DNA from 2 places in the Breoghania sp. JC706 genome. Region 1 is predicted to be linked to the other one. Evidence: riboswitches for the same ligand, from Rfam matches in the RefSeq annotation. Region 1 holds a riboswitch; the other holds the start of a gene.
The links. Region 1 has a riboswitch for S-adenosylmethionine ahead of V2L18_RS03410 (O-succinylhomoserine sulfhydrylase). Riboswitches for the same ligand answer to the same signal wherever they lie in the genome.
Positions count from the first base shown of each region.

Region 1 (15,561 bases):
GGGCGGCGCAGGGCGACGTGGTGCTGGCGGCCAATGCCATCCTGGAGAAGTTCTTCCTGGTCGGCGGATACTTCCTCGACGGCTTTGCTAGTGCTGCCGAACAGATCGTGGGGCGGGCGCTGGGCGCGCGCTACCGGCCGGCCTTCGACCGGGCCGTGCGGCTGACGCTGGTGTGGGGCTTTGCGCTGGCGGGTCTGGCGGCTGTCGTCTTCTGGTACGGCGGGCCGTGGCTCATCGCCTTCATGACGACGAGCGAACCGGTGCGCGAGGTGGCGGCGGTCTATCTGGTGTGGGCGGCGCTGACCCCGCTTTTCGGCGTACTCGCCTTCGAGATGGACGGCATCTTCATCGGCGCAACGTGGTCACGCGACATGCGCAACATGATGCTGGTGTCACTTGCGCTCTATCTCGCGACCTATGCGGTTCTGTTTCCCGCCTTCGGCAATCACGGGCTGTGGCTGTCGCTGGAGCTCTTCCTCGGAGTGCGCGGCCTCTCGCTCGGCTTCATAGGCCGCATCCGGGCGCGGGAGGCGTTCGGGCCCGCGTGAGGGGGCGACAGATGCGCGTCGAGGCTCCTTGCTCGTTTGTGGCCCATCCTTCGAGACGGACGCTTGCGCGGCCTCCTCAGGATGACGTTGAGTATGTGGTAGCCCTCACAGAAATAACAGCAAGCACAACGTCATCCTGAGGAGGCCCGCAGGGCCGTCTCGAAGGATGGGCCACAACCTATGAACCCTCAGCCCCCTTCCCGCTCCGCCCAGGCGTCGACCTCGCAGCCGACGGCCTCGGCAAGCGAGCCGACACCCTTTTCATCGAGCTTTTCGGCCAGATGGTCGAAAATGCGGCCGATCAGCTCCGGGCCCTCATAGATGAAGCCGGTATAGATCTGGATGAGGTTGGCGCCGGCCGCGATCTTGGCCCAGGCTGTCTCGCCGTCGTCGATGCCGCCGACACCGATGAGCGGCAGGTCGGGGCCGACGAGGCGGCGAGTGCGCGCCAGCATCGCGGTGGATTTGACGAACAGCGGACGCCCCGAAAGACCACCCGCCTCGCGCGCCACGGCCGGATCGCTCACCCCCTCGCGCGAGAGCGTGGTGTTGGAAACGATGAGCCCGTCGACCTTGCGCTCCACGATCTCCGCGCAGATGTCCTCAAGCCCCGCCGTATCCACATCGGGCGCGATCTTGACCAGGACCGGCACGCGCCGGCCGACGCGCGCTGTCGCGGCATCGCGAGCGGCGAGCACCTTTTCCAAAAGCGCCGACAGCGCGTCGCGGGCCTGGAGATCGCGCAGGCCCGGCGTGTTCGGCGAGGAGATGTTGATCGTGAAGAACGAGGCAAGGTCGGCGAACGCCTCGATGCCGGCGACATAGTCGGCGACGCGGTCCTCCGACGTCTTGTTGGCGCCGACATTGACCGCGACGAGGCCGCCCCTGCCCCGGCGCCGCTCCAGTCGGCGGCGCATGGAGGCGTGGCCGTCATTGTTGAAGCCCATGCGGTTGATGAGCGCGTGATCGGCGGGCGAGCGGAAGATGCGCGGGCTCGGGTTGCCGGGCTGGGCCTTCGGCGTGACGGTGCCGACCTCAATGAAGCCGAACCCTTGCGCCAGCAGCGCGTCGGCCACCTCGCCGTTCTTGTCGAAACCGGCGGCAAGGCCCAGCGGATTGGGAAAATCGAGGCCCAGCACGGCGCACCGGAGCCGCGGATCGACCTTGCGCGGACAGGCCGGTACGAGGCCGGTGGACAGCGCGCGGATCGTCAGGTGGTGCGCGGTTTCGGGCGCAAGCTGCAGCATGGCCTGGCGGCCGAGCCGGTTGACGAGAGTGCCGATCATGGCTGGAGCTCCGGAAAGAGGTGAGCACCGTCAGGCCCGAGTGGCAGAGGCTTCACCCACAACGCAAGCGCGGGATCAAGGGGCACGTAGAGGTGCGGGAACAGCGCCCCGCCGCGCGAGACCTCCCATTTCAACGCATCGCCCAGCGGTTCGGCGGGGACCGCGACGAGGACCAGATCGTCCATCCCGGCGAAATGCTTGGCCGCCGTCTCCATGGCCTGATCGGCGGTGGAGAAATGGATGAATCCGTCCTTCAGATCGACGGGGGCGCCGGTGAAGGTTCCGGCGGCCACCGCCGCTTCCCATTCGCTGCGGGGGCTGATCTTGTAGATCGTGGTCACGCGGGTCTCCGTCTTGGGCGCGGGAATCGCATCTTCCCGCCTTCCTTAGCGCACATTCGGGGAATGCGGGAAGACACGGATGGCAAGGAATATATGCCGGGGCGCACTTGATCGAAGGTATAAATTCCTCCACGCTGCCGGCGCAAAACCAATCGGGGGCCCGTGGATGCTATCTCATGACCGGGTCTGGGCGGCCATTGACACGCTCGCGAAGATCAATGGCATGTCTCCTTCCGGGCTCGCCCGGCGCGCGGGCCTGGATCCGACGACGTTCAACCGCTCCAAGCGGGTTGCCGGCGACGGGCGGCCGCGCTGGCCCTCGACGGAATCGATTTCCAAGGTGCTGGAAGCCACGGGGACGGCGATCGGCGACTTCGTCATGCTGATGACGACCCCGCAAGCCGGGTCCGACGCGCTGACGCCCACGGCCGACGCGCGGCCCCTTCTGCAGGTGCGGGGCGCGGATCAGGGGTTTGCGGAAGACAGCCAGCGGCCCGGCGGCGGCTGGGACGAGACGCCCTTTCCGGGCCTGCGCGGCGAAGACGTCTTCGCGCTGGAAGTCTCGGGCAACTCGATGCTGCCGCATTACCGCGACGGCGACACCATCATCGTCTCGCCCAACAGCCCGATCCGGCGCGGCGACCGGGTGGTGGTGCGCACGCGCACCGGCGAGGTGGCTCCCTGGGTGCTGCACCGGCGTACCGCCCGCACGGTGGAACTCGATCCCATCGGCCACGAACGCACAAAGCAGACGCTCGCGATCGAGGAGATCGAGTGGATCTCGCGGATCACCTGGGCAAGCCAGTAGGGGGCTGACGGGATGGAGCGGGACGCCCATCCTTCGAGACGCCCGCTGACGCGGGCTCCTCAGGATGACGTGGTGGGTGTTGATATGTTCTTCAAAAACAACAACACGATAACGTCATCCTGAGGAGCGCTCGCAAGAGCGCGTCTCGAAGGATGGGCCGCGGCGGAAAGGCCCGCGACCCGCTTCGACTATGCCGTGTACGCGTCAGGCGGCCTGAATTTCCCGGATGAAGTCGGTCACCTGCGAATTCAGCCGCTCGCTCTTGTCGGCGACGGAACGGGCCGTGGCCAGCACCTGCGTCGTCGCCGCACTGCTGGTCTCGGCAGCCTCGTTGAGCGAGGCGACGTTGCGCGAGACCTCGCTGGTCCCCCGCGCGGCCTCGTTCACGTTGCGGGCGATTTCTTCCGTGGTGCTCGCCTGTTCCTCAGCGGCCGAAGCGACGGCGGAGGAAATCTCGCTCAGATCGCCGATGACCTTGGCGATGGTCTCGATCATCGGGACGGTCGACTGCACATCGTCCTGCATCTTGGAGATCTGGACGGTGATCTCTTCGGTCGCCTTGGAGGTCTGGTTTGCAAGTTCCTTCACTTCCGCCGCAACGACCGCGAAGCCCTTGCCGGCCTCGCCCGCGCGTGCGGCCTCGATCGTGGCGTTGAGCGCAAGCAGGTTGGTCTGCTCGGCGATGGTGGAGATCAGGCTGATGACCTCGCCGATCGCTTCCGCCCCCGTCCTGAGCGCGGAGACGCGGCCCGAGGCGGAGGTGACGCGGTCGCGGGCGCTGTCGGCGAGTTCGGAGGTCCTGAGCACCTGGGCGCTGACCTCCTTGATGGACGAGGTCATTTCCTCCGTCGCCGAGGCCACCGTCTCCACGTTCGAGGAGGCCTGGGTGGAGGCGGCGGCGACGCTGGAGCTCTGGTTGGCCGTCTCCTCCGCCGTGGCGGCGAGCGACTGGGCGGTGGCCTCCAGTTCGGTGGAGGCGGAACTGAGGACGTTCAGCGACTCGTCCACCTCGGTGCGGAACTGCGCGGTCAGCGCCGCGATGCGCTCCGCCCGCTCTGCCTTCAGCCTGACATCCTTCTCCTGCTCCGCCAGCAGGCGCTGGCGTTCGGCGGCATTGTCCTTGAAGACCAGCATCGCCTTGGCGATGTCGCCGACCTCGTCGGCCTGTTCGGTGTAATCGATCGAGAAGTCAAACTCGCCGGCCGCCAGGCGTTTCAGCCCCGCCACCAGCCGGGTAATCGGCACGACGACGAACCGGCGGGCAATGACCTGCGCAACGCCGACGCCGATCGCGATGCCGGCAAGCGCAATCGCCAGGACAATGATACCGGCAATCGCGGAGGTGCTTTCCGCGTCCTTAGAGGCCGCATCGCTCTTGGTGTCGTTGTAGGAGACGAAGGCTGCCAGCCGCGTGCGCAGATCATGGGCGAGCGTCCGGTGGCGGGCGGCCATTTCGGCCAATGAGGTTCGCAGCTCGCCGCTGTCGGCACCGGTGGCATCGCGCGCCAGCGCCAGCGTTTCGTCAAGCTTGGCCGAATAGGCCTCGAACGCCGCCAGCGCCTCGTCCAGAAGCACCTTCTGCCGGGGGCCGGCGCTCTTCATCGCGTCCCCGTAGCGCCGGTGGAACAGATCCCGACTGGCGGTTATCTCCTTCATGATCTCTTCCGCAGCACCCGGGCTCGCGACGAGCCGGTATTCGGCCCGGTTGAGCTCCAGCGCGTTCTGGTTCATGCGGGCGCCCAGCCGCACCTGGCTCGCCGTCTGATCGAGGGCAAGCGCCGCGTCCCCCACCTTGTTGAGGAAAACGTAGCCGATCGCGCTGTTTGCCAGCGAAAGGAAACTGATGAGAGCGACAATCAGGAGGATCTTCCTCGAAATGGAAATATTGCGGATCGACATACGCGCCTCGTCTGCCAGCAGGGGAATTTGTGAATGAAACGGGGCGATGGTTCCCGCCCCCGGAAAAGCCGGCCTCGCAGCCGAAAGGAAACCCGGCCCAACGTCGCCATTCAATGACAACTTGTGTTAAACATAAGTTTACTACGATATTGTGTGTTATTCTTACGTATAATTTATAACGGTAGCTAATTATTCATTGATATGCTGAATATACCTCTTCGGCACATTCCAATACCGACAGCGTCAGTTGCGGGAGAGAGATGCGAAAAGCCCGGGTGACCGCCTTGTCAGCGGCTTTCGCAAGCATCCATGTGATCGACCACATGGGTCGCCCAGGCGGCCATGCCGGCGGCGGAGGGATGGAATCCGTCCTCGCAGAAGGCGTCGGGGCCGAAATCCAGCATGCGGGGAATGGCGGTGGCGCCGCGCTCGGCGCACAGGGTGGTGCCGATCATGTTGAGGAGACGGGCGCGGCGCTCCAGAATGCGGCCGAGGGTCGGCGGAAGCGCGGGCACGCGGTCCATCGGCATGACGTTGGGCCAGTAGAATGCGGCATCGGGAAAGCGGGCACGCAACGCATAGAGAAGGCCGCCGAAGCCCTTCTTCCAGCCTTTGCCGGTGCGGAAATTCTTGATGTCGTTGGTGCCGACGGAGACGATCACGTGCGTCCAGTCGCGCGGCTCGATATGCGCCACGACATGGTCGCGGATCTCTGTGGAGATCGCGGAATTGAACCCGGCCGTGCGGTAGGAGACCGCGCGGCCGGTGCGTTCGTTGAGGGTGCGGGCGACCTGCGCCGCCAGCCCCTTCTCGATATCATCGAGGCCGACGCCGGCGGCGGACGAATCGCCCACCACCAATAGCTTAAGGTCGGGGCCGTCGCCTTCGAGGTGGCCGGAAGCCTCGCCGGGGGCCGGCAGGAGGCGGCGGACGGTGAGCCGGACGCCGATGCCCTGCCAGGCGTAAACGGGAAAGGCGAGCCAGCTCGCCAGCGCGGCAAGCCGGATGGCTGCACTCCCCTGCCCCATTCAGATCCTCCCGGTTACGCTCAGCCCAGTTTGCCCTCGAGACATTTGGCAATGAGCGCGCGGGTCTCGTCAATGCCGTAGAGCGCCACGAAGGAGCCGAAGCGCGGGCCCTTCTCCTGGCCGAGCAGGCACTGGTAGATCGTCTGGAACCAGACGACCGAGACGCCGGGGCCGCCGTCGGGGCCCTTCTTGGAAGCATCCTGATAGCGCTCGATGGCGCGGCCGACGTCGAGGATCGCATCCTGGATCACCGCACCGTCCGCATCCGCCGGCAGGGCCGCCAGCCTGGCGTCGAGGGAGGCGAGCGCGGCACGCTCGACCTCGTCCGGCGCCTTGAAGGATTTCGCCGGCTTCACGAAATCGTCGAAATAGCGGATCGCGTAGCCGACGAGGCGGTCGAGTTCCGGGTTCGTCTCAGCCGTCTCGCCCGGCGCATAGCGCGAGATGAAGGCCCACAGCACGTCCTTGTTCGACGCGTTCGACGCGGAGACGAGGTTCAGCAGCATGGCGAACGGCACCGGCATGTCGATTTCCGGCACCTTGCCGGAATGGATGTGCCAGGCCGGATTGCCGAGCTTCTGCATCGCCGGCATGTCGGCGTATTTGTCGACGAAGGTATAGTATTCGTCGACCGCCTTCGGGATCACGTCGAAATAGAGCTTCTTGGCGCTCTTGGGCTTCTGGAACATGTAGAGCGCGAGGCTCTCCGTCGGCGCGTAGGTCAGCCACTCGTCGATGGTGAGGCCGTTGCCCTTCGACTTGGAGATCTTCTCGCCATTTTCGTCCAGGAACAACTCGTAGACGAAATGCTCCGGCGGGGTGCCGCCCATGACCTGACAGATCTTGTCGTAAAGGCCCATGTTGGGGCCGTGGTCCTTGCCGAACATTTCGAAATCGACGCCGAGCGCCGCCCAGCGGGCGCCGAAATCCGGCTTCCACTGCAGCTTGACGCGGCCGCCCGTCACATCGAGGGTGACGTCGTCGCCATCCTCGTCGGTATAGGTGATGGTGCCGGCCTTCGCGTCGACCGCCTTCATCGGCACGTAGAGCACGCGGCCGGTCTTGGGCGAGATCGGCAGGAAGGGCGAATAGGTCGCCTGACGCTCCTCGCCCAGCGTCGGCAGCATCACCTTCATGATGTCGTCGTAGCGCTCAAGCGCCCGGATCAGCGTCTCGTCCAGCTTGCCGGACTTGTAGTATTCGGTGGCGCTGGCGAACTCGTACTGGAAGCCGAAAGTATCGAGGAAACGGCGCAGCATGGCGTTGTTGTGCGCGCCGAAACTGTCGAAATCGCCGCCGAAGGGGTTCGGCACCGAGGTCAGCGGCATGTGCAGGTACGGCTCCAGCGCGGCCTTGTCCGGCACGCTGTCGGGGATCTTGCGCATCCCGTCCATGTCGTCGGAAAAGCACAGCAGCCGCGTCGGGATCTTGTCCTCGGTGAGCAACCGGAAGGCGGTGCGCACCATGGTCGTGCGCGCGACCTCGCCGAAGGTGCCGATATGCGGCAGGCCGGACGGGCCGTAGCCGGTCTCGAACAGGACCGGTTTGTCCGCTCCCCGCTTCTCCACCCGTTTGACCAGTTTGCGCGCCTCTTCGAACGGCCAGGCTTTGGAAGCCCGGGCCGCCTCGATGAATTCGGGCGACAGGTCAAGCGGGGGCAGGGATTGGTCGGTCATTTTCCGGTTTGTTCCATTGAGGGAGTGATGAAGCGCCTTGCGCGGCGCGCCGGGACACTAGAGCAACACGCGTGCGTAGGGAATTGCCGAAAACGATAATTATGAAACAAAAGTCACGGTCACGGCCTCAACCTTGCGGAGGGTGAGGCGAACGCCTACCTTCGGCCCGCGCAACGAACCTTTTCAAGGAAGCCTGTTCATCCCATGACCAATACGGTGTCTCCCCAGAAAGCCCTGATCTACACGATGGTGACGATTTCGGCGGCCGACAGCACGATGACCGACTCCGAATTGCTGAGGATCGGCGAGATCGTGCAGACGCTCCCCGTCTTCCGGGATTTCGATAGCGAAAAGCTGGTGCAGGTCGCGGAGGAATGCGGCGCGCTGCTGGAGGGCGACGACGGGCTCGACACCGTGCTGGAGGTGATCGCCGGCGCGCTTCCCGAAAGGCTCTACCAGACAGCCTATGCGCTGGCGGTGGAAGTGGCGGCGGCCGATCTCGTGGTCGAGCAGGAGGAACTGCGCTTCCTGGCGCTTTTGCGCGACCGGCTGAACCTCGACAAGCTGACGGTTGCCGCGATCGAACTGAGCGCAAGGGTGCGTCACCGGGTGGCGTGAGGGGGCGACGCGGTGCGCAGGAGCGGGCTGATTGGGGGACTTGGTGACTGGGGCCCATCCTTCGAGACGGCCTTGTCAGGCCTCCTCAGGATGACGTTGTCTTTGTTGATGTTTTCTTCAAAATCAACAATACGATGACGTCATCCTGAGGAGGTGCGAAGCACCGTCTCGAAGGATGGACCACAAGTACCGTGCACCCCACAAGCATGCACGCCCCGCCCTCCCCGATCACACCCGCCAGAAGCGTGGGATGAACAGCACCAGCACGGTCAGCAGCTCCAGCCTTCCCAAGAGCATGCCGAAGGACAGGATCCACTTCGCCGGATCGTTGAGCGTCTGGAACGTGCCGGCGGGGCCGATGATCTCGCCGAGGCCCGGGCCGACATTGGAGATCGCCGTGGCCGCACCCGACAGCGCCGTCAGGTCGTCGAGCCCGGTCAGGTTCAGCGCGATGGCGAGCCCCGCGAAGCAGCAGATATAGAGAAAGAAGAAACTCTGCACCGCCGCGACGACGCCGTCGTCGATGGGGCGGCCGTTGAAGCGCGGCACGAAGATGCCGTTGGGATAGACCGCCCGGTTGAAATGCTGGCCGAGGCTCGCCCACAGAACCTGGAAGCGGAAGACCTTGATGCCGCACGAGGTCGAGCCAGCGCAGCCGCCGATGAACATGATGATGAAGAAGAGCCCGGCCGAGAACGGCCCCCAGGAATTGTAGTCGGCATTGGCGTAGCCGGTCCCCGTCATCACCGAGACGACGTTGAAGGCGGCGTAGCGCAGGCCCTCCAGCCCCTCGTTGATGCCGCTGTGGTGCTGGAACAGCCAGATGATGAGGATGAAGATCGCCAGCAGCACGAAGAATGTGCGCACCTGCGTGTCGCGCAGCAGCGCACGCGGTTCGCCCTGTAGCGCCCGGATGTAGAGCATGAAGGGCAGCGAGCCGACGCACATGAAGACGATGGCGATCCAGTCGATGGCGGCACTGTCGAAATGGCCGAGCGAGGCGTCCTTGGTGGAGAAGCCGCCGGTGGCCACCGTCGTCATCGCATGCATGATCGCATCGTCGAGCGCCATACCCGCGACGTGGTAGAGGATCGCGCAAGCCGCCGTCAGCGCGATGAAGATCAGCGTCATGATGCCGGAGATCTGGGTGGCGCGCGGCAGGATCTTTTCCGGCGCGTCGAAGGCCTCCGCCTTGAAGAGCTGCATGCCGCCGACCTTCAGCATCGGCAGCACGGCGAGCGCCATGACGATGATGCCGAGCCCGCCAAGCCATTGCAGGATGGCGCGCCAGAACAAAACGCCAGGCGGCGCGTGATCGAGCCCGACGACGACGGTGGCGCCCGTGGTGGTGAGCCCCGACATCGCCTCGAAATAGGCGTCCGTATAGGTGGGAACGGTGCCGGACCACAGCAACGGCAGCGCGCCGAAGGCCGACAGCACCACCCACACCATGCACGTCATGACGAAGGCCTGGCGCAGTCCCATCGTGCCCGGCGAGCCGCGCGCGGACAGCCACAGGGCGATGCCGATCATCACGGTGAGCAGCGAGGAGGCGGCAAAGATCTGCCAGTCGTCGTTCTGCGCCGCGAGATCGACCATCGCGGGCACCATCATGGCCGCGCCCAGCGTGGCGAGCAGCACGCCCGTGACGAGCAGGATGGGCCGAAGATCAAGCAAGCCGAAAGCCTCGGTGGGTCTGGCAAGGCGCCGCGGGCGCGATTGCGAAACGGGACGGCGGACTGTCGGGCACCGGGGCGAGCCCGTCAACGCGGTTTCGACGCGCCGCGCCTGCGGCAAACGTCAATTCAGGACCCGGGGCATGTTCGGAATGTCCAGCGGAAAGGCGGGGATCGCGACGGCGAAGACGTCGCCGTCCTCCGTCTGCATCTCGTAGGAGCCGACCATGATGCCGGAGGCGGTGGCGAGCGGGCAGCCGGACGTATACTGGTAGCTGGCGCCGGGCTTCAGCACCGGCTGTTCGCCGACCACGCCCGCGCCGCGCACTTCCTGCACCCGGCCGGAGGCATCGGTGATCTTCCAGTGGCGGGAGAGAAGCTGCACGGTGTCGTCGCTCTGGTTGACGATGCGCACGGTATAGGCCCAGAAATAGTGGTCGTCGGACGGCGCCGACTGGTCCGCCAGATAGGTCGGCTCGACCACGACCTCGATCCCCCGCGTCTCTTCGCTGTACATCTTCTTGCGGTTCCGTTGTTGCGGGCCCTTGCGGCGCGCCATCATGGCGTATCGGCCCGGTACGACGCCTTTTCCGTATTCTAGTTGAAGCGCCGGCAAAGGTGAATCGTCTTTGCGTTACCCGGACCTTCGAACGGCGCTGCCGCCCGTTCATATCTGCTTGATCGGACAGGTAAAGGCCTTTCCCACCATTGACCGGGCGCGGCGCCCGACGCAGGCTGCCGCACCGATGCTGCCCAATCCCGCATTGCCGCCAACATGGGCCCGCTCCATGCTCGATGCCTATCTGCGCCCGAAGATCGATCCACCGCTCAACGCCGCCGGCCGCGGGCTCGCCCGGCTTGGCGTCGGCGCCAACGCGGTGACGTTCGCGGGCCTGGCGCTGGGGCTTGCGGGCGCTGCGGCGATCGCGCTCCATTTTCCGCTCGCGGGGCTGGTGCTGATCCTGGCCGGCCGGCTTGCCGACGGGCTCGACGGCGCGGTGGCGCGCGCGACGCGGCTGACGGATGCCGGCGGCTATCTCGATATCGTGTGCGATTTCCTGTTCTACGGGGCGGTGCCGCTCGCCTTCGTCATCGCCGACCCGGCCGCGAACGCCTTCGCCGGGGCGGCACTGCTGGCGAGCTTCTACGCGTCGGGCACGACGTTCCTCGCCTTTGCCGCGATCGCGCAAAAGCGCGGGCTCTCCACATCGGCGCAAGGGGTGAAGTCGCTCTACTATCTCGGCGGCATCGCGGAAGGCACGGAGACCATCGCCTTTTTCGTGGCGATCTGCCTGTGGCCAGCCCATTTCGCGGTGCTGGCGTGGGTGTTTGCGGCCGTGTGCTATTTCTCCGCGATCGTGCGGGCGATCAACGGGGCGGTGATATTGCGCGGGTGAATCGGGGGAAACGAGGAACGGCGGCCGGCGAGAGAGCGAGGTTGCGGCCCATCCTTCGAGACGCGCTCTTACGAGCGCTCCTCAGGATGACGTTGTGCTTGTTGATGTTTTCTTCAAAGCCAACAACACGATAACGTCATCCTGAGAGGCTGGCCCGGAAATGGTAACCGGTTCTTCGCCTCGGATTCTACGCGCCTTCATACCCCTCCATCGTCATCACCCGGCGAAGTCCGGGTGATCCAGCGCGCGCCCCGAATGCTGCGGCTGGAGGTGGATTGCCCGGACTTCGCCGGGCAATGACGGCGGAGGGGCATGAGGCGGATTGTGGGAGGCACACAATGCGATACCATTTCCGGGCCGGGCTCTGAGGAGGTGCGCCAGCACCGTCTCGAAGGACGGGCCACAAGCGCCATCTCGCCCCCGCCCCTACCGTCCCGCCATCTTCTCCGCCATGACGGAGATCGTCTTCACATAGACCTCGGCCTTGTTCCAGCCGCGCAATGCCTTGTAGTTGGCGGTGCCCGGGCCCCAGGGCTGGCCGGGACGCCAGCCGTAGGCCTTGAGGTAGTTGGCGGTCGAGGCCAGAACGTCGGGCACCGAGCGGATGAGATCGCGGCGGCCGTTGCGGTCGTAGTCGACGGCGTATTTCATGTAGTTGGAGGCTAGGAACTGGGTCTGGCCGATCTCGCCCGCCCAGGCGCCCCTCATCTCCGCCGGCCGCATGTCGCCGCGCGCGACGATCCTCAGCGCGCTGATCAGCTCGTTGGTGAAGAAGGCGGAGCGGCGGCAGTCGTAGGCGAGCGTTGCCAGCGAGCGCATCACCGGCATGGAGCCGGAATTGGCGCCGAAGCCGGTTTCCAGCCCCCAGATCGAGACGACGATTTCCGCCGGCACGCCGAAGTCGCGTTCGATGCGCTGGAACAGACGCCGGTTGTTGCCGATATAGGCGCGGCCCCGGCTGATCATCGCGTCTGAGACGCGGCGGGCGTAGAACTGGTCGAAGCTCAGCTTGAAGGATTTCTGCGAGCGGTCGAGACGGATCACGCGGGGATCGTAGCGCACGCCGGAAAGCGCGCCCTCGATCACCGCGGACGAAAGCCCGGCGGCGCGCGCCTCGCGCTTGAACTCGGCAAGCCAACGGTCGAAGCCGGCGGCATCGTTGCCGCAGGAGGCGGCATGCGCCGTGCCGGACAAGGCTGCGGCGACAAGGGGAGCGCCGGCAAGGACAAGCCCCCCGAGCACGACAAAAGCGGCAATGCGCAAGGCCCGCATCATTGAGTCTCTCCGGCGCGGCATGGACGATCCCGCCACTATTACCGCGCCGGATAGCGCGCGCAATCGGCTTTGCGAGGTCCCGCCTCGCCGCCGTTTCCAGGATCAGATCGCCGCGAGCGCCTTGTCGAAGTCGGCCAGCAGATCGTCGATGTGCTCCAGCCCGACGGAGAGACGCAGCATGCCGCCGGTGATGCCGAGTTCCAGACGCGCCTCTTCGGCGACATTCTGGTGCGTCGTGGTCGCCGGATGGCAGATGATGCTCTTGGCGTCGCCGAGATTGTTGGAGATCTTGACGATGTCGAGCGCGTTGGAAAAGGCGAAGGCCGCCTCCTTGCCGCCGGCGAGCTCGAAGGCCACAAGCGTGGACCCGGCGCGCATCTGCTTTTTCACAACGTCTGCCTGCGGGTGGTCGTCCCGGCCGGGATAGATCAGCCGCGAGACGGCCTTGTGGTCTGCCAGAAAATCGGCGATGCGGGCCGCACTTTCGGTCTGGCGCTCGATGCGCAGCGGCATCGTTTCAAGCCCCTTCAGCATCACCCAGGCGTTGAACGGCGAAAGCGAGGGGCCGGAATGCTTGAAGAGGGGGTGGAACTCCTCCTCGATCCATTCCTCGTCCGACAGCACGATGCCGCCAAGACAGCGGCCCTGACCGTCGATGTGCTTGGTAGCGGAATAGACGACGACGTCGGCGCCGAGCTGAAGCGGCGACTGCCAGAGCGCGGTGGCGAAGACGTTGTCCACCACGAGACGGGCGCCGGCCTCATGCGCGATATCGGCGACCGCCGCGATATCGACGACGCTGAGCGTCGGATTGGTGGGCGATTCCAGGAACATCACGCGGGTGTTGGGCCTGACCGCCGCCTTCCATTCCTCGATCTTGGTGCCATCGACCAGCGTCGCCTCGACGCCGAAGCGGGGCAGCACGGTTTCCGCGATGTAGCGACACGAGCCGAACAGCGCCTTGGCTGCGACGATATGGTCGCCGGCGCGCACCGAGGCCAAAAGCGCGGAGCTGACGGCCGCCATGCCGGACGCGGTCGCGCGCGCGGCTTGCGCGCCCTCCAGCTCGCACATGCGGTTTTCGAACATGTCGACGGTGGGGTTGGCATAGCGCGAATAGACGAAACCCGGATCGTCGCCGTTGAATCGCGCCTCGGCCTTTTCCGCGCTGGGGTAGACGAACCCCTGCGTCAGGAACAGCGCCTCGGAGGTTTCGTTGAAGGGGCTGCGAAGCGTCCCGCCGTGCACCAGCCGCGTTGCGGGATGCCAGTCTTTTTCGTTCGACATGTCAGGCTCCAGATACAAAAAAACCCGGTCGCAGGCGGCCGGGCTCCGAAGCACCCGGTCTTTTTAGCGACTTGTTTAACGTGGCTGCAAGCCGACCGGCCCAAATCACCACGGGGATGCCTGCCTGAATAAGGCAAGAGCGGGTTGGCGTCAATGCGGGGATCGGCTAAGGGGGATACCGGACAAGACCGGGAAAAGCCGGGAAGACGCGAAGAGGCGGTAACGACATGACAGACGCACCGGCCGGCATTCTGCCGGCGCACATGATCGAGGCGCTGTTCGCAAGCGGAAACATCATCGCGGACCGGGCGCTTGACGACGATCAGGTGCAGCCGGCAAGCCTCGATCTGAGGCTCGGAAAGGTCGCCTGGCGGGTGCGCGCGTCGTTCCTGCCCGGGCCGGGAAGATCCGTCACCAGCAAGCTCGACCGGCTGAAACTGCACGAATTCGACCTGACCGGCGGCGCCGTCCTGGAGACGGGCTGCGTCTATATCGTGCCGCTGCTGGAAGAACTGGACCTTCCCGCCGACGTGGCCGCGACCACCAACCCGAAAAGCTCCACCGGCCGGCTCGACGTGTTCACCCGGGTGATCACCGACGAGGGCCAGGAATTCGACACGGTGCCGGCGGGCTACAAGGGCGCGCTTTACGCCGAGATCAGTCCGAAGACGTTTCCCGTGCTGGTGCGCACCGGCACGCGGCTTTCGCAGATCCGTTTCCGGCGCGGGCATCCGACCGTCACGGATGAGGAACTGACGGGCCTTGACGAGACGGCGGAGCTGATTTCCGGCGGCCATGCGCGCATCGGCGGCGGGCTTCAGCTCTCCATCGACCTTGAGGGCACGGGCACGGACCGGCTCGTCGGCTTCCGCGCCAAGCGGCACACCGGCGTCATCGACATGGACGTGAAGGCCGCGCACGATCCGCTCGACTTCTGGGAGCCGATCCACCGGCGGGGCGCGGCGGAACTCATTCTCGATCCGAACGAATTCTACATCCTCGTCTCGCGCGAGGCGGTGCACGTGCCGCCAGATTTCGCGGCCGAAATGGTGCCGTTCGATCCGCTGGTGGGCGAATTCCGCGTCCATTACGCCGGCTTCTTCGATCCCGGCTTCGGGCATTCGGAGATCGGCGGGGCCGGCTCGCGCGCCGTGCTGGAGGTGCGCTCGCACGACGTTCCGTTCATTCTCGACCACGGGCAGACGGTGGGCCGGCTCGTCTACGAGCGCATGGCGGAACGGCCGAAGACGCTCTACGGCGAGGGCATCGGCTCCAACTACCAGGGCCAGGCGCTGAAGCTGTCGAAACATTTCAAGGCGGTGGAGTAGCCCACGGAGACCGGCAAGGCGCGTCGGCGCGGAACTTTTGCCGGCGCCGGGGTTTCTTGAAGAGCATTTCGTGCGCTCGGGGCGTTCCGCTTGCGGAAAAGGCCGGAATGACCGAAGGGGCTTTGCACGGAGCCGCTCGCACGGTTGTCATCATCTCGGTTTCCGGAAATGCAGATATTGGGAAACCGATACCTCCACCGTCATTGCCCGGCTTCGTCCGGGCAATCCAACGCGGGCTGCGGCATGCACTGCGAGTGCTGGATCACCCGGACTTCGCCGGGTGATGACGGCGGAGGGATAACGGGAAAAGCCATGGAGCGCGGGAGAGCTGCGGCGTGAGGGAAACGAGCGACAGAAGCGCCGCTGAAGACGAAGCCGCGGCCTGCCACAAGGC
Region 1 is NZ_JBANCG010000002.1:44,437-59,997, reverse strand. Features, by position in the region: gene V2L18_RS03470 (MATE family efflux transporter) at 1-548, shown strand, start outside; gene V2L18_RS03465 (quinone-dependent dihydroorotate dehydrogenase) at 737-1,834, opposite strand; gene V2L18_RS03460 (DUF952 domain-containing protein) at 1,831-2,175, opposite strand; gene V2L18_RS03455 (helix-turn-helix transcriptional regulator) at 2,342-2,983, shown strand; gene V2L18_RS03450 (methyl-accepting chemotaxis protein) at 3,188-4,882, opposite strand; gene V2L18_RS03445 (SGNH/GDSL hydrolase family protein) at 5,170-5,910, opposite strand; gene V2L18_RS03440 (lysine--tRNA ligase) at 5,931-7,586, opposite strand; gene V2L18_RS03435 (tellurite resistance TerB family protein) at 7,791-8,204, shown strand; gene V2L18_RS03430 (TrkH family potassium uptake protein) at 8,433-9,881, opposite strand; gene apaG (Co2+/Mg2+ efflux protein ApaG) at 10,005-10,397, opposite strand; gene V2L18_RS03420 (CDP-alcohol phosphatidyltransferase family protein) at 10,669-11,277, shown strand; gene V2L18_RS03415 (lytic murein transglycosylase) at 11,704-12,552, opposite strand; gene V2L18_RS03410 (O-succinylhomoserine sulfhydrylase) at 12,655-13,839, opposite strand; SAM riboswitch at 13,882-13,961, opposite strand; gene V2L18_RS03405 (2'-deoxycytidine 5'-triphosphate deaminase) at 14,067-15,167, shown strand.

Region 2 (15,561 bases), on a different contig from region 1:
GTGTTCGCACCGTCCGTCATCAGGATCATGATGCGACGGTGTCCCGGATAGGCCGGATCGTCGAGCGCGCGACCGCCGGTGAAGGGTTCGCCCGGCGAAAGTGCCCGCCAGCCCCATGCCACGCCCTGCTGGATGTTGGTATAGCCATCGGCGACCATCGCCGTCACGGCGTTGTCCAGCGTCGTGCGGCTGGTCGTCAGCGGCGTGATCGGCTGGGTCTTGCACGAGTAGTTGGGGCCCCTGGTGACGCCGTTGCTCGATGTGCTCAGCGCCGCCCCGTCATACTTGCAGAGCCGCTTCTGCTTCAGGTTGTGACCGTCGGTGCCGATTTCCTCGATACTCTCGGTGCAGGAGCCGCCGTCGTCGTCGATCCAGTTGTTGGAATAGCGGTAGGACCGCCAGTTGCCGTAGGAATAGTAGCCGCCCTCGTCCGGCTCATCGGGCGCGAACTCCGGAACGTAGAGGCTCGCCGGAGTGGCATCGCTCGCCGGGTCGTCGTTGACGTCATAGGGATAGGGCCGCGCCTCCACGCATCCCTGCCAGGAAACGCCGCTGATCTGGTTGAAAAGCGCGAAACGCGAGACGCCGGTCGTCTCCATGTTGTTGGCATTGAGCGGCGACAGGCCGTTCACGTCCATCCACGACGCATTCTTGTTTTCCGCCCCGACATTGACGAAGGCGGTAAAGGGGACGATGCCGATCTTGACGCGGTCGGCCATGCCGCCGGTGGCGTTGGCCGCAAGCAGGGTGGCCGTCAGATCCTTGGCCGAGGTCTTCAGGGTCGAGATCTTCGTTCCGTCCATTGAACCGGAATTGTCCAGCACCATGACCACGTCGAAGCTCGCCTCGCCCACCCGCGTCTCCGCCGCGATCTTGAAATTGAACTCCTCGATGCCGAGAAGAGGAGCGAAGGAGGTGGGTACGCTCACATCGGCGGAAACCGTCACCGTGCCGTCGCCATCGGGAACCGCGGAGAAATTGGCGATGGACGCGGACCCACCGACGAAATTGGCGTCAAACGCGGCGCGGGCACGGGCGGCGACCTGTTCGGTGGTGAGACCGAGCGTCTTGGTGTTGGCGGCGAGCGCGGCGGCATCCATCGCGATCTGGGCACGCTGCTTGGCCGCCACGACATCGGCCATGTCGATCCCTGCCCCCACTGCAAAAACGACGGGGACTGCCGTCAGTCCGAACAGCATGGCGACATTGCCACGCCGGTCCTTCATGAATCTGCGGATCATTGCACATTCCTCGCAAGGAGGCCTCACCGGGCCCCACGACATGGCGACCGCCGCCTATATTTGGGCGAATGCGCATCGAAACTTGATGCGATACAGACTGCGCCACCCTTGTCGAAATATTTCCAATTCTTTTCAGAATTATTTCCCGCGATTATTTATTTATTGAAATTTTTAGGATGATTTTATACGTAGGTTATTTGAAGTTATGCTTCACCGGAAAGCCGTCGCATTTTCCCTGTATTCTCCCACATCATACTGGTCTCCCCCATTCAGGGCGTGCGGATACGGTTGAATACGCAGGCGGGCGGACGGATTGTCGCGGCGTGCAAATTGGCAATCGCAGGGCCGGCCAGGGACGAGGGTTAAGGTTTCGTCAACCATTCCCGAAATCGGGGTTATCGCGCAGCATTGGGGAGCCAGCGCCATGAGGCGCGGCAACGCCTGCAAGACAAAGCCCGGCACGGGTCCGCACCCGTCCGCCGATGCCAAAAAACACCTACCCATCCAATTGACAGCGGCGAGACGGCAACCTACATGGGGATCGGCCGTTAGCACTCTTCATTGTTGAGTGCTAACAGGCGCAGGATCCAGGCGCAAAGCATGGCCTGCTGAAATCAGTCTTCAAGGCATCATTGAGGAGCGCTGCTCATGGGGAGGGCGCTCCGAGAGAGGAAAGAGCCAGACAATGACTTTTCGTCCTTTGCATGACCGCGTCGTCGTCCGTCGCGTCGACTCCGAGGAAAAGACGGCCGGCGGCATCATCATCCCCGACACTGCCAAGGAAAAGCCGCAGGAAGGCGAGGTCGTTTCCGTCGGCCCCGGTGCGCGCGATGACAGCGGCAAGGTCGTGGCTCTCGACGTCAAGGCCGGCGATCGCGTGCTGTTTGGCAAGTGGTCCGGCACCGAGGTGAAGATCGACGGCGAAGACCTGCTGATCATGAAGGAAACCGACATCATGGGCGTGATCGCCTAACCGGCGCAGCCCTTCGATATCGACATCCCCTTTCAACCCTATTCGCGAGATAAGACACGATGAGTGCCAAAGACGTTAAGTTTTCCACGGATGCGCGCGACCGCATGCTGCGCGGCGTCGACATCCTCGCCAATGCCGTGAAGGTTACGCTCGGCCCCAAGGGCCGCAACGTCGTCATCGACAAGGCCTTCGGCGCGCCCCGCATCACCAAGGACGGCGTCACCGTCGCCAAGGAAATCGAGCTTGAGGACAAGTTCGAGAACATGGGCGCGCAGATGGTGCGCGAAGTCGCTTCCAAGACCAACGACCTGGCTGGCGACGGCACCACCACCGCGACCGTCCTGGCCCAGGCCATCGTTCGCGAAGGCGCCAAGTCGGTTGCCGCCGGCATGAACCCGATGGACCTGAAGCGCGGCATCGATCTGGCCACCGCCGAGGTCGTCAAGGACCTGACCGCCCGCTCCAAGAAGATCAACACCTCCGGTGAAGTCGCGCAGGTCGGCACCATCTCCGCCAACGGCGAGAAGGAAATCGGCGACATGATCGCCGAGGCCATGCAGAAGGTCGGCAACGAGGGTGTCATCACCGTCGAGGAAGCCAAGACCGCCGAGACCGAACTCGAGGTCGTCGAGGGCATGCAGTTCGATCGCGGCTACCTGTCGCCGTACTTCGTGACCAACGCCGAGAAGATGCTCGCCGATCTGGAGAAGCCCTACATTCTCCTGCACGAGAAGAAGCTCTCCAACCTGCAGGCGATGCTTCCGATCCTCGAGGCCGTCGTCCAGTCCTCGCGTCCGCTGCTCATCATCGCGGAAGACGTGGAAGGCGAGGCTCTGGCCACGCTCGTGGTCAACAAGCTGCGCGGCGGCCTGAAGATCGCCGCGGTCAAGGCTCCGGGCTTCGGCGACCGCCGCAAGGCCATGCTCGAGGACATCGCGATCCTCACCGGTGGCACGGTCATCTCCGAAGATCTCGGCATCAAGCTTGAGAACGTCACACTCGACATGCTCGGCACCGCCGAGAAGGTGACGATCACCAAGGAGAACACCACGATCGTCGACGGCGCCGGCTCCAAGGACGACATCCAGGGCCGCGTTGCGCAGATCAAGGCGCAGATCGAGGAGACCACCTCCGACTACGACCGCGAGAAGCTCCAGGAGCGTCTTGCCAAGCTCGCCGGCGGCGTTGCCGTCCTGCGCGTCGGCGGTGCGACCGAGATCGAGGTGAAGGAGAAGAAGGACCGCGTCGACGACGCCCTCAACGCGACCCGCGCGGCCGTGGAAGAAGGCATCGTGACGGGCGGCGGCACCGCGCTTCTGCGCGCCAAGGCCGCCGTGGAGAAGCTCTCCTCCGACAACCAGGATATCGAGGCCGGCATCAAGATCGTGCTGCGCGCCCTTGAGGCCCCGATCCGCCAGATCGCCGAGAACGCCGGCGTGGAAGGCTCCATCGTGGTCGGCAAGCTGCTGGAGAGCGATGCGTCCATGGGCTTCGACGCCCAGAACGAGAAGTACGTCAACATGGTGGAAGCCGGCATCATCGACCCGACCAAGGTCGTGCGCACGGCGATCCAGGACGCGGCCTCCGTCGCCGGCCTGCTGATCACCACCGAGGCGATGGTCGCCGAGCTGCCCAAGAAGGAAGCCCCCGCGATGCCGGGCGGCGGCATGGGCGGCATGGGCGGCATGGACTTCTAAGAAGTCCATAAAGCCGCCCATCAGGGCGAAAGCTGAAGTCGGAAAGGGCGGTCTTCGGGCCGCCCTTTTTGCTTGCCCATGGTTCTTGGCCAGCGAAGTCGGAACACCCGAATTCACATGGGCCACGCGGCAAGATCCCCCTTTCGCCAGCCTCCCCGACGCACTACATCTCGCGACGAACCGTTGAGCCAAGGAGCGTTCCATGTCCGATGATCTCGACACCCGCATCGCCGATCTGGAAGCCCACATCGCCCATCAGGAGAAGCGGATCGACGATCTCGATGCCGTCGTCACCCGCCAGGCCGGCGAAATCGAACATCTGCAGCGTCATCTGAGGGCGCTGGCGGGCCTCGTCGCGGAGCTTGAGGAGGCGAGCGAAGTGCCGATCACCAAGCCGCCGCATTACTGAAATCGCGCCGCCCGCGAAAAAACCGCGACTGCACGCTTGACTTAGAGCGCGCTCAAAGCCGTAGGTTCCTGCGCGTCGTGACGAAGACAGGCGTTATTCCATGAAGATCGGCGATCTGGCGAAGCGAAGCGGACTTTCCGCCCACACCTTGCGCTACTACGAACGCATCGGGCTTCTGCCCTATGCCGACCGCGACCGTTCGGGACAACGCGATTATGACGCGTCGATCCTCGAATGGATCGAATTCCTCCGCCGTCTGAAGACGACGGGGATGCCCATCCGCGACATGCTGCGCTACGCGCAGATGCGTGCAGATGGCGATGAGACGTTCGCCGAACGCGGCGCGCTTCTGCGCGAACACCGCGAACGCGTGCGCACTCATCTGGCCGATCTGGAAGCCTGCCTTCGTTCCCTTGACAAGAAAATCGCCTTTTACGGAAAGGCGAAGCAAAGGAAAGACGCAGATGACGGCCTCCCAAAAAACGACGATGAAGACACGGCGCCTCGGCCAGGGGCTTGAGGTCAGCGCCATCGGCCTCGGCTGCATGGGAATGACATGGGCCTACGGGGCCACGCCGGACGATCGCGGCGAGGCGATCGCCACCATCCGCCATGCCCTCGATGCCGGCCTGACGCTGCTGGATACGGCCGACGTCTATGGCCCGCACACCAACGAGGAACTCGTCGGCGAAGCGATTGCCGGCCGGCGCGACGAGGTGGTTCTGGCCACCAAATTCGGCATCCTGCGCGGCCTGACGACAGAACCGGGATCGTCTGCCCAGACGGTCAACGGCCGGCCCGAGTACGTGAAAGCATCCTGCGAGGGATCTCTGAAGCGGCTCGGTGTCGATCACATCGATCTGTACTATCTCCACCGCGTGGATCCAAACACGCCGATCGAGGACACGGTGGGCGCGATGGCCGATCTGGTGAAGGCCGGCAAGGTGCGCCACATCGGCCTGTCGGAAGCCAACCCCGACACCATCCGCCGGGCGCAAGCGGTCCATCCGCTGACCGCCGTCCAGAGCGAGTATTCGCTGTGGACGCGGGACCCGGAGGACAGCGTCCTCCAGACCTTGCGCGAACTGGGCATCGGGCTCGTCGCCTATTCGCCGCTTGGACGCGGCTTCCTGTCGGGCGCCATCCGCTCCCTCGACGATCTGGCGCCGGACGACTATCGCCGCCGATCTCCGCGCTTCATGGGCGAGAATTTCGCCCGCAATCTGGAGCTGGTTTCGGTGATCGAGGGGCTGGCGCGTGACAAGGGCGTCACGCCGGCGCAGCTGGCGCTGGCCTGGGTGCTCGCCCAGGGCGAGGATATCGTGCCCATCCCCGGCACCCGGCGCAGAACGCGGCTCGACGAGAACCTTGCCGCCGTCGATATCGCGCTCAGCGATAGCGAGCGCAAGACCATCGCCGACGCGCTGCCGGCGGCCGTTGGCGAACGCTACCCGGCCTCCACGATCGGCGAAGTGAACCGCTAGGAAGTGGAGCGAATGCGCCCGGGCTCATAGCCCCGGCGCATTCGCCGGCGCGGCCGACCGCCACATCGCACATGTCCGATTAATACGCCTTGCGTTTTCCCGTATACGGAATATTTTCTCTCATATGAGAGATATGAGCACTCCCCTTCTGGATATCCGCATTGCCGAGCGCCTGAAATCCCTGCGCAGCGAACGCGGCTGGTCACTCGATGCCCTGAGCGCGTTTTCCGGCGTCTCGCGGGCCACGCTGTCGCGGCTGGAAAACGGCGAGGTCAGCCCCACGACAGCCATCCTCGCGCGGCTCTGCGCCGCCCACAGCATGACCCTGTCGCGGCTGATGCTGATGGCGGAGGAAACGTTCGCCCCCCTGGTGCCGCGCGCCGAACAGCCTGAGTGGGAGGATGCCGGGGCCGGGTTCCGCCGCCGCTCGGTCTCCCCTCCGGCCACCGCTCTGTCGGGCGAGGTGCTGGAATGCCGCCTTGCGCCCGGTGCCGACATCGCCTACGACGCGCCGCCACGCGAAGGACTGGAGCATCATCTGGTGCTCATTGAGGGCGCGCTTGCCGTCACCGTGGACGGCGAGACCCACCATCTTTCCCCCGGCGACTGCCTGCGCTACCGGCTCGTCCGGGAGAGCCGCTTCGAAACCGCGGACGTGTCCGCCGGCTACTTCCTGTTCATGGTGTAACCGACCTATGACCCGACGCGCCGTTTCCCTCGCCTCTTCGCATCCCGTCATCTCCAGCCTGCCGGCCGCAGCCATGGAAGCCCGCCTCGGCGCATTTGCGGAACTCATCAAGGCCTGCGTGGACGCGGGGGCGAGCGTCAACTTCATCATGCCGTTCAGCGTCGAGGAGGCGTCGACCTACTGGCGCGGCAAGATCCTGCCGGGCGTTGCCGCCGGCAAGCGCATCATGCTGGCCGCCGATGTGGAAGGCCGGCTGGCCGGCACGGTCAATCTCGATCTCGACACGCCCCCGAACCAGACACACCGGGCCGATGTCAGCAAGCTGCTGGTCCACCCGGCGTTCCGCCGCCGTGGCATCGCGCGCATGCTCATGGAAGCGCTTGAAGATCACGCGCGGCAGGCGGGCCGCACGCTGCTGACGCTCGACACCCGGACCGGCGATGCCGCCGAGCCGCTTTACACCTCGATGGGCTACGTGACCGTCGGCGTCATTCCCGATTACTGCCGCGATGCGGACGGCAAGGGGCTGAGCGGCACCACGATCATGTACAAGAGGCTTGCACCGCCCTCCTCCTAGAGTGCTTTCCGTTCAGACAGAATCGTCTGAATGATAAAAAATCGCTCAAGATCAACGCCTTGAGCATATCCCGATCAGATTGAACTAATCTGCTCGGGATATGCTCAAGGGCATGGACGGGAACGCCTTCGATAGCATCGTCCGGTGGATGCGCGAGGTCCTGACGCGTAGCCGTCGGTCGTCGTCGCGCTTCATATCTTAAAAATCAAGTAAATCCATACTATCTATTGATGTATCAATTATTTATGTTAAGCAAATATTTTTCACATTTCAATTATTGTTTTATATTGATTCGGATATGGCTCTTGAATTACATTATGAACTGCAAATGCCTTTTGATCGAAAATATAATTCAAGTATTAAAGAGGAGGAAATCATGTCGGATTTTGATATTGCACGCGGCGACCAGGTCATCATCCATGTCCCGCCGGGAGCCGGCAAGGATGTGAAGATCGTCGAGACCGAGCCGAAGGGCCGCGGTCAGGACATCACGATTCAGGTCAGCCGGGAACGCAAGGTGCAGGTATCACCGGCGATCGGCGTCATCGTCAAGTGAGCCGCTGCGGACAAGCCGTGCCGTGCTGAACGTCCCGGCTTGTCCGTCGGTTCAGGCAAAGTTGCCCCGGCACATCCCGCACCTCTTGGACAGGCCACGCTTCGAGTGTCCATCAGACCGTACAGTTGAGCCATGGAGCAAGCGTTTCCCGCCACAGGAAGGGGCAGGCGAGCCGCGGCGGATAGCGTGTTTCGTGAGCTGTTTTTCTCCCGCAGCGGGAGCTTTTCGGGGACTTTGCCGAGAAAAGGCGCCTTCTGCAAACACGGCATCGGAACGCGGGCGCATGCTCCCTTCTCGGGATCGGCCGCGTGCGAACCAGTGCCGGGCAGATAGGGGCCCACCAGCCGGGCAGATGACTGCGCATCCGCCCGGTTCACGTCGACGCCCGGGTCGCGTCGCCGATCGATTTCCTGCGTCGTCCTGCCGGGCGGGAAGTCCGACCGGCGCGATAGCGCGCTCGCCGTTTCAAGCAGTCCTCTCACCCCGCCATCTCAACGCGGCCCGAATTGCGAAACGGGCCGCCACAGGAACGGGCCCTTTTCGTCATGACCGATATCGCACAATCCTATTGTCTGAGCTTTCCAACGAACATCGACCACGCCAAGAAGAGCCTGGTCCTATCCAACTATGAAGAACGGATCCGGATCGAGGGGATTCCGCCTTCGCTGGGCGTCGCCCTGCTCAAGCGCATCAACGACGGCGGGACGATCAATGATGCCGGGAAGGGCGGCGATGACCGGGAAGTGGCCGACACAGCCGCCGCAATATCGGCCGCGGACGACAGCATATCCGGTCTGGAAGGTGCCGCCGCCGAAAGGTTCCTGCGCACGCTCGTGCAAGAGAAAATCGCGGCCAGGCCGACGCGTTCGACCTGTACCGGGCACGAGTTGCGCGTGATCCTCGACGACCATTTCGCGGCCTGGAACACCGCCCTCTTCTCCCACAGCCTCTGGACGTCGCTTGCCGAGGGCAGCGCGCGCCCCGCCGTGGTCGACGGGTGGCTCATCGAATCCTACCATTTCATTCGCGGCGCGAACGCACGGCTTTCCTACGCGGCCTCCCTGTGCCCCGATCCCCGCATAAAGGCGATCTTCGCCCATCATTATGTCGAGGAATACGATCACTACGAATTCTTCGCGCAGAGCCTGCGCGCCCGCGCGATCGACGTGGATGACGTCGACAGGCAGGGACCGTTGGCGGCCACCCGCGCGGTGCTGAACATGGCGCGCAAGGCCGCGCGGACCGATCCCATCGCCTATGCGGCCTGCTCCGGCCTGATGGAGTCCACCGGCAGCGATGCCGACCGGGCGCGGACATTCTACGGCAAGGTGGCGGAGCATTTCGACAAGAGCGGGAGCGGTTTCGTCCGGCCGATGATCGCCCACGTCAATCTCGACGAGAAATTCGAGCACGGCAGCGTCATGGCCGATGTTCTCGATCCCATCCCCGTGTTGACGGTGGAACACGCGAACCGGGTGCTGCAGACCGTCTTCCAGTTCAAGGAGACGCTGATGATGTGGTTCTCCGAGGTCCAGACCCACTACCATCGAAATCCGTTCAAGGGCCGCGCGCTCTACCGGCACGGCCGCGGCAATCCGCCCGAATAGGGAAAGGGGGATCCACGATGCTCATTCGCAGTCCCGACGTCACCTTTTCGACCCTGGGGGATAGCAGCATCCTCGAGAATTCGGAAACCCGGCTGACGTTCACCGGCGCCAGCTCCCGGCTATGCACCGCGATCTGGTCGCAACTCGACCTCCGTGAGAGCGTCGAAGAGATTGCCGGGCAGACCGGCTATTCCGCCCGGTCGGTGAGCGACTTTCTCGCCGTGCTGTCCGAGGATCACTTCGCGCTCGACACCGGCTGCGATGCGCTGCTCGATGCCGATGCGGCGCTCGCTCTGACGCGCCGGTGCGCGGCGTTCTGGAACCGGCACGTCATGACGCAGCCGTTTCCCCGGCTCCTGTTCTCCGGCCAGGCCACGCCAAGCCACGTTCTGGGCTGGGGAATCGAGTTCCACATCTTCGTCAAGGCCGCGCGCGACTACATGGCGCGCGGGGCGAGCCGCATCGACGGTCCCACGCCCGCCTTGCGCGGACTTTGGGATCACTTCGTCGACGAGGCGTTCCACGATGCGATCTTTCGCGAGGGGCTGATCGGCTGCGGCGTGCCTGCGGGCAACATCGACAACCGCATACCGCTGCCCTCAACGACCGCTCTCCTCAACCACCTGTGGGAGGCCGCCGAGGACGGGGACCTTGCCTATGCGAGCGTTTTCGCGCTCATGCAGCCGCTGACCGAGCCCCCGAGCGAGGAAAACGTGCGCGCCCGCTACGCCTTTCTCAAAGAGGTCTATCCGGATGCGGCCCCGCTCTTCGACGCCTTCGAGCAGCATGACCTGATCGACGCCAGCCTCGAACACGCCTCGCTGACGATCGAACCGCTGCTGCGCGCACGCGGAGGCGTCTCGCGCCACGAGATGACCCTGATCACGCAGACCATCCAGCGCACGGCCGACTGTTTCGACCTGTTCTTCGCCGGCATCCAGTCGCACTATCGCAACAGGCTTACGATCGACTATCGCCAGATCCCGCGCATCGACGCCATGCTCCCCGCCGAGGCTTGAAGCATTCGTCGCTGCCGGCGAGCCCCCTTAAACCGGGCATTTTTTTCGGAGCGCGGGGATGTCGCCTGTGTGCGGGGCGCCCTACCCCGCCACCGGGCGCGGCTTGCCGTTTGCATCCACCGCGACATAGGTGAACTCGGCCTGGATCACCTTCTCGCGCACCTGGCTCAGCGCGCGCAGCGCCCAGGCTTCCACCTGCACCTTCATCGAGGTGCGGCCAACCTTGACGACCTCTGTATAGACGCAAAGAACGTCGCCGACCTTGACCGGCCGGATGAAGTGCATGGCATCCACCGCCACCGTCACCACCCGCCCGTGCGAGGTCTGGTTGGCGGCAAGTCCCCCGGCGATGTCCATCTGGGACATGACCCAGCCGCCGAAGATGTCGCCGGACGGATTGGTATCGCTCGGCATGGCGAGCGTCCGAGTTGTCAGTTCGCCACGCGGGCTTTCGTTGTCGTCCGCCATTTTCTGCCGCTCTCCAGTTGTTTCGACGAGGGACCTTCCGATCCCGAAAGGCATCCGTTTACCGGCCCTTGCCGGCCGCTGGCAACCGCCATTCGCGCATGGCGGCCAAGCCTTTGGTGCGCTACAAGCGGACGCGACGCCGGCGCTGCGACAACCGGGACATTCAGGCAGAGAACATCATGGCCGTTTCGCCGCAATTCCGTGATTTCGTGCTCGACCAGTTGAACGCGCTCGGGCCGCTGGAGACGAAGAGGCTGTTCGGCGGCCTGTCCGTGCGATGCGAGGGGCTGCATTTCGGTGCGCTTTTGTCGGGAAACATGTTCTATCTCGTGGCCGATCCCGCGCTCAGGAGCGATCTGGAGGCGTTGGGCGGTGCGATCTTCAGCTATGCGCGCGGCGAGAAGGTGATCGAGGTGCCGCGTTTCGTTTCCGTGCCGGAGGAGATCCTGGAGGATGTGGACGAACTCCTGCCGCTCGCGCGCCGCGCGCTCGACATCGCGCGTCGCGACCCGCGACGACGCCAGGCTTGATTTCAGCCCCGTATCATGTCAGAAGGCGAGGAACATCAAGAGAAGGGCTGGCGCCCTCGCCAACCTGCCCATCCGCGGCAAGGTGGTACCCGACGATAAGGGATGTGGCCCGGCGACTTGGTCGACCAGGCAACCCAGCGGTCTTCGCCAGTCCTCCTCGGCATCATGCTGACGGAGGAATTTTTATGTCTGCTCTTCGCATTGCCCTGAACGCCCAACCGCGCGCCCTGTCTCACGCCTTCTCCGAGGCCGAGGTCAACAGCAGCCTCGACAGCGCGCTCGCCTTCCCCGCCGAGCTTTCCGGCGAACCGGCCGGGCTGGTCTTCGATCTGCTACTCGCGGTCGCCGCTCGCGATGCCCGCTGCCTCCGGTGTCCGGCCGTTCTCCTGCCCGACGAGGAACGCGACCAGCGCCGCTCGGCCCTCATCCGGCTCTGGCAGGGCTGCTCCTCGCGCATCATCGACGAAAGCCTCGTCGCCGATCTCGTCGCCAGGCGCGGGCCGGGTTTCCTGGCGCTTGCCGCCCCCCGGCCGAAATGGCGGAAAGACTGACCGGATCTAGCCTCTCCCCCGCGTATCTTCCACTTCCTGCGGAACCCTCCTGCCCTTCCGTCGTTTCCTTGCCGACGAAACGAACCGGTAGCGGGCGCCGCCTGCGCACCTTGATGCCGCGGCGGCTTCAGGGTCTACTGGCGCAATGAGGAGGTTGAGGGGATCGGACGTTTCGGCACTGGCTCTCGTGGTGCTTGTCGCCTTCGCCCCGGCCGCGGCAGGGGCAGATTGCAAGCCGCCCGAAAAGCCGGCACCACCCGATTGCCGCATCAAGGGCAACATCAATCGGGACGGCGAGCGCATCTATCACGTGCCCGGCAAGAGCCGGTGGTATACGCGCACCTGCATCAACCGGCCCGGCGAACGCTGGTTCTGCAGCGAGGCTGAGGCGCGAGCCGCCGGCTGGCGTCCGCCGCGTCGCTGAGAAACGGCGTCGCTCCCCCTCAGCCGATGATCTTTCGATCGCCCCAAGAAAAGCCAACACGCCGGAAGACGGAGCAGCCATGGAAGACCAGATCCTACAGACCCGCGACCTGATCGAGCTGCAGCTCGCAAGCCTCATGCGCCTCATGGCCGTGTACGGCCTCAACGTGATCTACGCGATCATCATCCTGTTCGTCGGCTGGTGGGCGGCGAGCAAGATCGCGGGGTCGGTGCGCCGCGCCTGCGAACGCTCCAGGCACGTGGACGAGACCATCACGGGCTTTGCCTCCTCGATCACGCGCTACGCCATCATCGCGCTGGTCATCATCACGGTGCTGCAGCTCTTCGGCTTCCAGACGACATCACTGGTCGCGGTCATCGGTGCCGCTTCGCTGGCCATCGGCCTTGCGCTGCAGGGCACGCTTTCAAATCTGGCTGCGGGCGTGATGTTGCTGTTCTTCAGGCCCTTCAAGGTGGGTGACTATGTGGAGCTCGCCGGCAATGCCGGAACGGTGAAGAACCTCACCATGTTCTTCACCGAACTCGCCACCGCCGACAACGTGATGATCATCATCCCCAACGGCGATGTGTGGGGTTCCGCGGTCACCAACTATTCCGCGCACCCGACCCGGCGCTGCGACATCACCGTCGGCATCTCCTACGACGACGACATGGACACGGCCAAGGAGGTCTTCCACAAGGTGATCGCTGAGGAAAGTAGGATCCTTGCCGACCCGGAACCCTTCGTGGAGATCACCAATCTGGGCGACAGCTCCGTCGACGTCACGTTGCGGGTGTGGACGCTGTCGTCCGACCTGTGGGCCGTGCGCTGGTTCCTGATCAAGCGCCTGAAGGAGGCGCTGGACGAGGCCGGCATCTCCATCCCCTACCCGCACATGCAGGTGGTGGGACAGGCTCCGGTCGGCGCTGAGCAGGCCGGGCGCTAGGACGCGTTCCCCTCCCAGGTCAGCCCTTGGAGAAAAAGCCGCCCATCCTTCGAGACGCCCGCGGATGCGGGCTCCTCAGGATGACGTTGAACTTGTTGCTGATTTGGAACGAGCCATCGACACGGACAACGTCATCCTGAGGAGGCGCGAAGCGCCGTCTCGAAGGATGGGCCGCACCTCGTAGCAAGGCCCCCTCAGCAGGCCCCCCATCCCCCGGCGACCGCTCACATGCTGGCTGCATCCTCCAGCTTTTCCATCTTCTCGATGCAGTAGTAGCCCGAGATCTGGCTGATCGTGCCGGCCCGCTTCCATTCGTTGAGGACGCGCGAGACGTTCTCGCGCGCCGCGCCCGCCATGTTGGCGATGTCGGCCTGCGAGAGCTTGTAGTGGATGAGCGTGCGGCCCTTCTCCACCTCCTTGCCGAAACTGTCGGCCAGAAGCAGCAGGGTCTTGGCGACGCGGCCCGGCAGCGGCAGGAACGAGCGGGCGGCCAGCACGTCGTTGGCGAGCCTGAGCCGTCCGCCGACGATACGCAGCATGTGCCGGTAGATTTCCGGGTTGTCCTCCGCAAAGCGGTCGAAGGCCTGCTTGTCGAAAAAGGCGAGCCGGGCGGGTTTCAGTGCGGTGACCGTGGCCGAGCGCGGCTGACCGTCGAGAAGCGCCATCTCGCCGACGAGCTGGCCGGGGCCCAGCACCGCGAGAAGCTGCTCGTCGCCCTCAGCCGACAGGAGCGACACCCGAAGCGAACCCTCCAGCACCGCATAGCAGCCGTTGCCGGGATCTCCGGCCTCGAACAGGATCGTGCCGGCCTTGAGTTTCATCGGCCGCGCCAGCGCTTCCAGCCCCGCCGCCAGATCCGGCGCAAGTCCACCCAGCGAGAAGCTGTTTTCGAGCAAGTCATCGATCTGCGCCACGCACCTGTCTCCCCGATACGGTCCTGCACGGGCTGCAAAGTTGCGGAAACGGCAAACCGCATGGAACCTGCACCCTCCACGCACGTTTACCGACCGAGCAAGACGAAGACGGCTCGCAATCCTGAAAAGGGCAAACGACGCCCGCCCGCCGGATCCGTTCCGACGCCCCGTCAAGACTGCGGCCTTCGCTGTTCAGGGTAACGCATCGATCTGTGACGGTCATCACGGATGATGTCGCCAGGACAGCGTAATGATGATGCGGACATATCTTTCCGCCTCGCTCCGGCGGCGAGAGCGTCCGCAAGCAGATCGCCGGTCGCGCCCTCGGGATACGGTCGGCAACCATATCAAAGCAGGAGGCCCTTCCAGCCGGACATCCAGGAAGGTCTCAACTGCCGTTCGCAAATACCGTCGGTCTCCCCACCGGCAGGATAGTCGAGACCCGCTCCCCGCCGGTCTCCCCCCAGGCCGGAACCGCCTCCCCCGAGCGGTTCTGGCAGTCCGACCGGCATTTCACCGGTCGCACCGCGAAGCGCCTCCCTGACCCCCGCAGGGAGGCGTTTTGCGTTTCCCGCCGCCCCCAAATTTTCGCATAGCGGCCCGCATTGTGCCGCATCGCTGGAGGCGGAGCCTCGTTATATAAGGGATAATCGCCCCAGAGCATGCTCCGGCCGGACACCAGCGATCCGGCAGATCGGGATGCAAGAGAGATATTGATCTGGAGCGGTTGGTTGTCGTGCAGGCGCAAGACGCCGGCGCACAGGGCACTGCCGGAGCACATGCCGGGCGTTGCGCCCAGGCGGAGTTGCGGTGCGAAGGACATATCTCGAAGGTGCGGACCGATGGATCCCTACGAACACATCTATGATGGCGGTGACGGCGATGACGCCACGACGCTCGTACTCCTCCACGGCACGGGCGGCGATGCGGCCCATTTCATGCGGCTCGGGCGCGTAGCCGCACCGGGAGCTGCCCTGATCGCGCTGGAGGGAAACGTGGACGAGCAAGGGCTCGCCCGCTTCTACCGCAGGGTATCGGCCGACATTCCGGATTTCGAGGATCTGGAGAAAAGATCGCGCGATCTCGCCGCCTTTCTCACCGATGCGCTCACGCGCCATGGCCGGGATCCGGCGCAGGCGGTCGGCGTGGGCTATTCGAACGGCGCCAACATTCTGGCGAACCTGCTCTTCAACCAGCCCCGCGTGCTGGCCGGCTACGCACTGATGCACCCGTCCATTCTCTATCGGCCATGCTCGAACAAGGCGATCGCCGGGCGCAAGGTGCTGATCACGGCAGGTGCGGAAGATGCCGTGGCGCCTGAAAGCGAGGCCCGCAAGCTGCGCGCCTGGCTGCAGAAGCAGGGCGCATCGGTGGATCTGATGGTCCATGACGGCGATCAGGAACTGCGTGAGGAGGAGGCCGACCGCCTGAAGGCGTGGCTTGCCGATTTCCGCGCCGCACACGCCTGCACCGCCAT
Region 2 is NZ_JBANCG010000006.1:293,401-308,961, reverse strand. Features, by position in the region: gene V2L18_RS14555 (pilus assembly protein TadG-related protein) at 1-1,241, opposite strand, end outside; gene groES (co-chaperone GroES) at 1,927-2,214, shown strand; gene groL (chaperonin GroEL) at 2,274-3,911, shown strand; gene V2L18_RS14540 (SlyX family protein) at 4,114-4,320, shown strand; gene V2L18_RS14535 (MerR family transcriptional regulator) at 4,421-4,840, shown strand; gene V2L18_RS14530 (aldo/keto reductase) at 4,809-5,804, shown strand; gene V2L18_RS14525 (XRE family transcriptional regulator) at 5,938-6,492, shown strand; gene V2L18_RS14520 (GNAT family N-acetyltransferase) at 6,500-7,069, shown strand; gene V2L18_RS14515 (hypothetical protein) at 7,368-7,625, shown strand; gene V2L18_RS14510 (iron-containing redox enzyme family protein) at 8,171-9,232, shown strand; gene V2L18_RS14505 (hypothetical protein) at 9,250-10,251, shown strand; gene V2L18_RS14500 (acyl-CoA thioesterase) at 10,333-10,719, opposite strand; gene V2L18_RS14495 (TfoX/Sxy family protein) at 10,818-11,249, shown strand; SAM-I-IV-variant riboswitch at 11,277-11,396, shown strand; gene V2L18_RS14490 (hypothetical protein) at 11,435-11,800, shown strand; partial or broken gene V2L18_RS14485 (thermonuclease family protein) at 12,063-12,224, shown strand; gene V2L18_RS14480 (mechanosensitive ion channel domain-containing protein) at 12,304-13,170, shown strand; gene V2L18_RS14475 (Crp/Fnr family transcriptional regulator) at 13,395-14,084, opposite strand; gene V2L18_RS14470 (alpha/beta hydrolase) at 14,927-15,561, shown strand, end outside.
Region 2: it holds a riboswitch for S-adenosylmethionine, as region 1 does, so the genes downstream of both, V2L18_RS14490 (hypothetical protein) here and V2L18_RS03410 (O-succinylhomoserine sulfhydrylase) in region 1, are expected to answer to the same signal.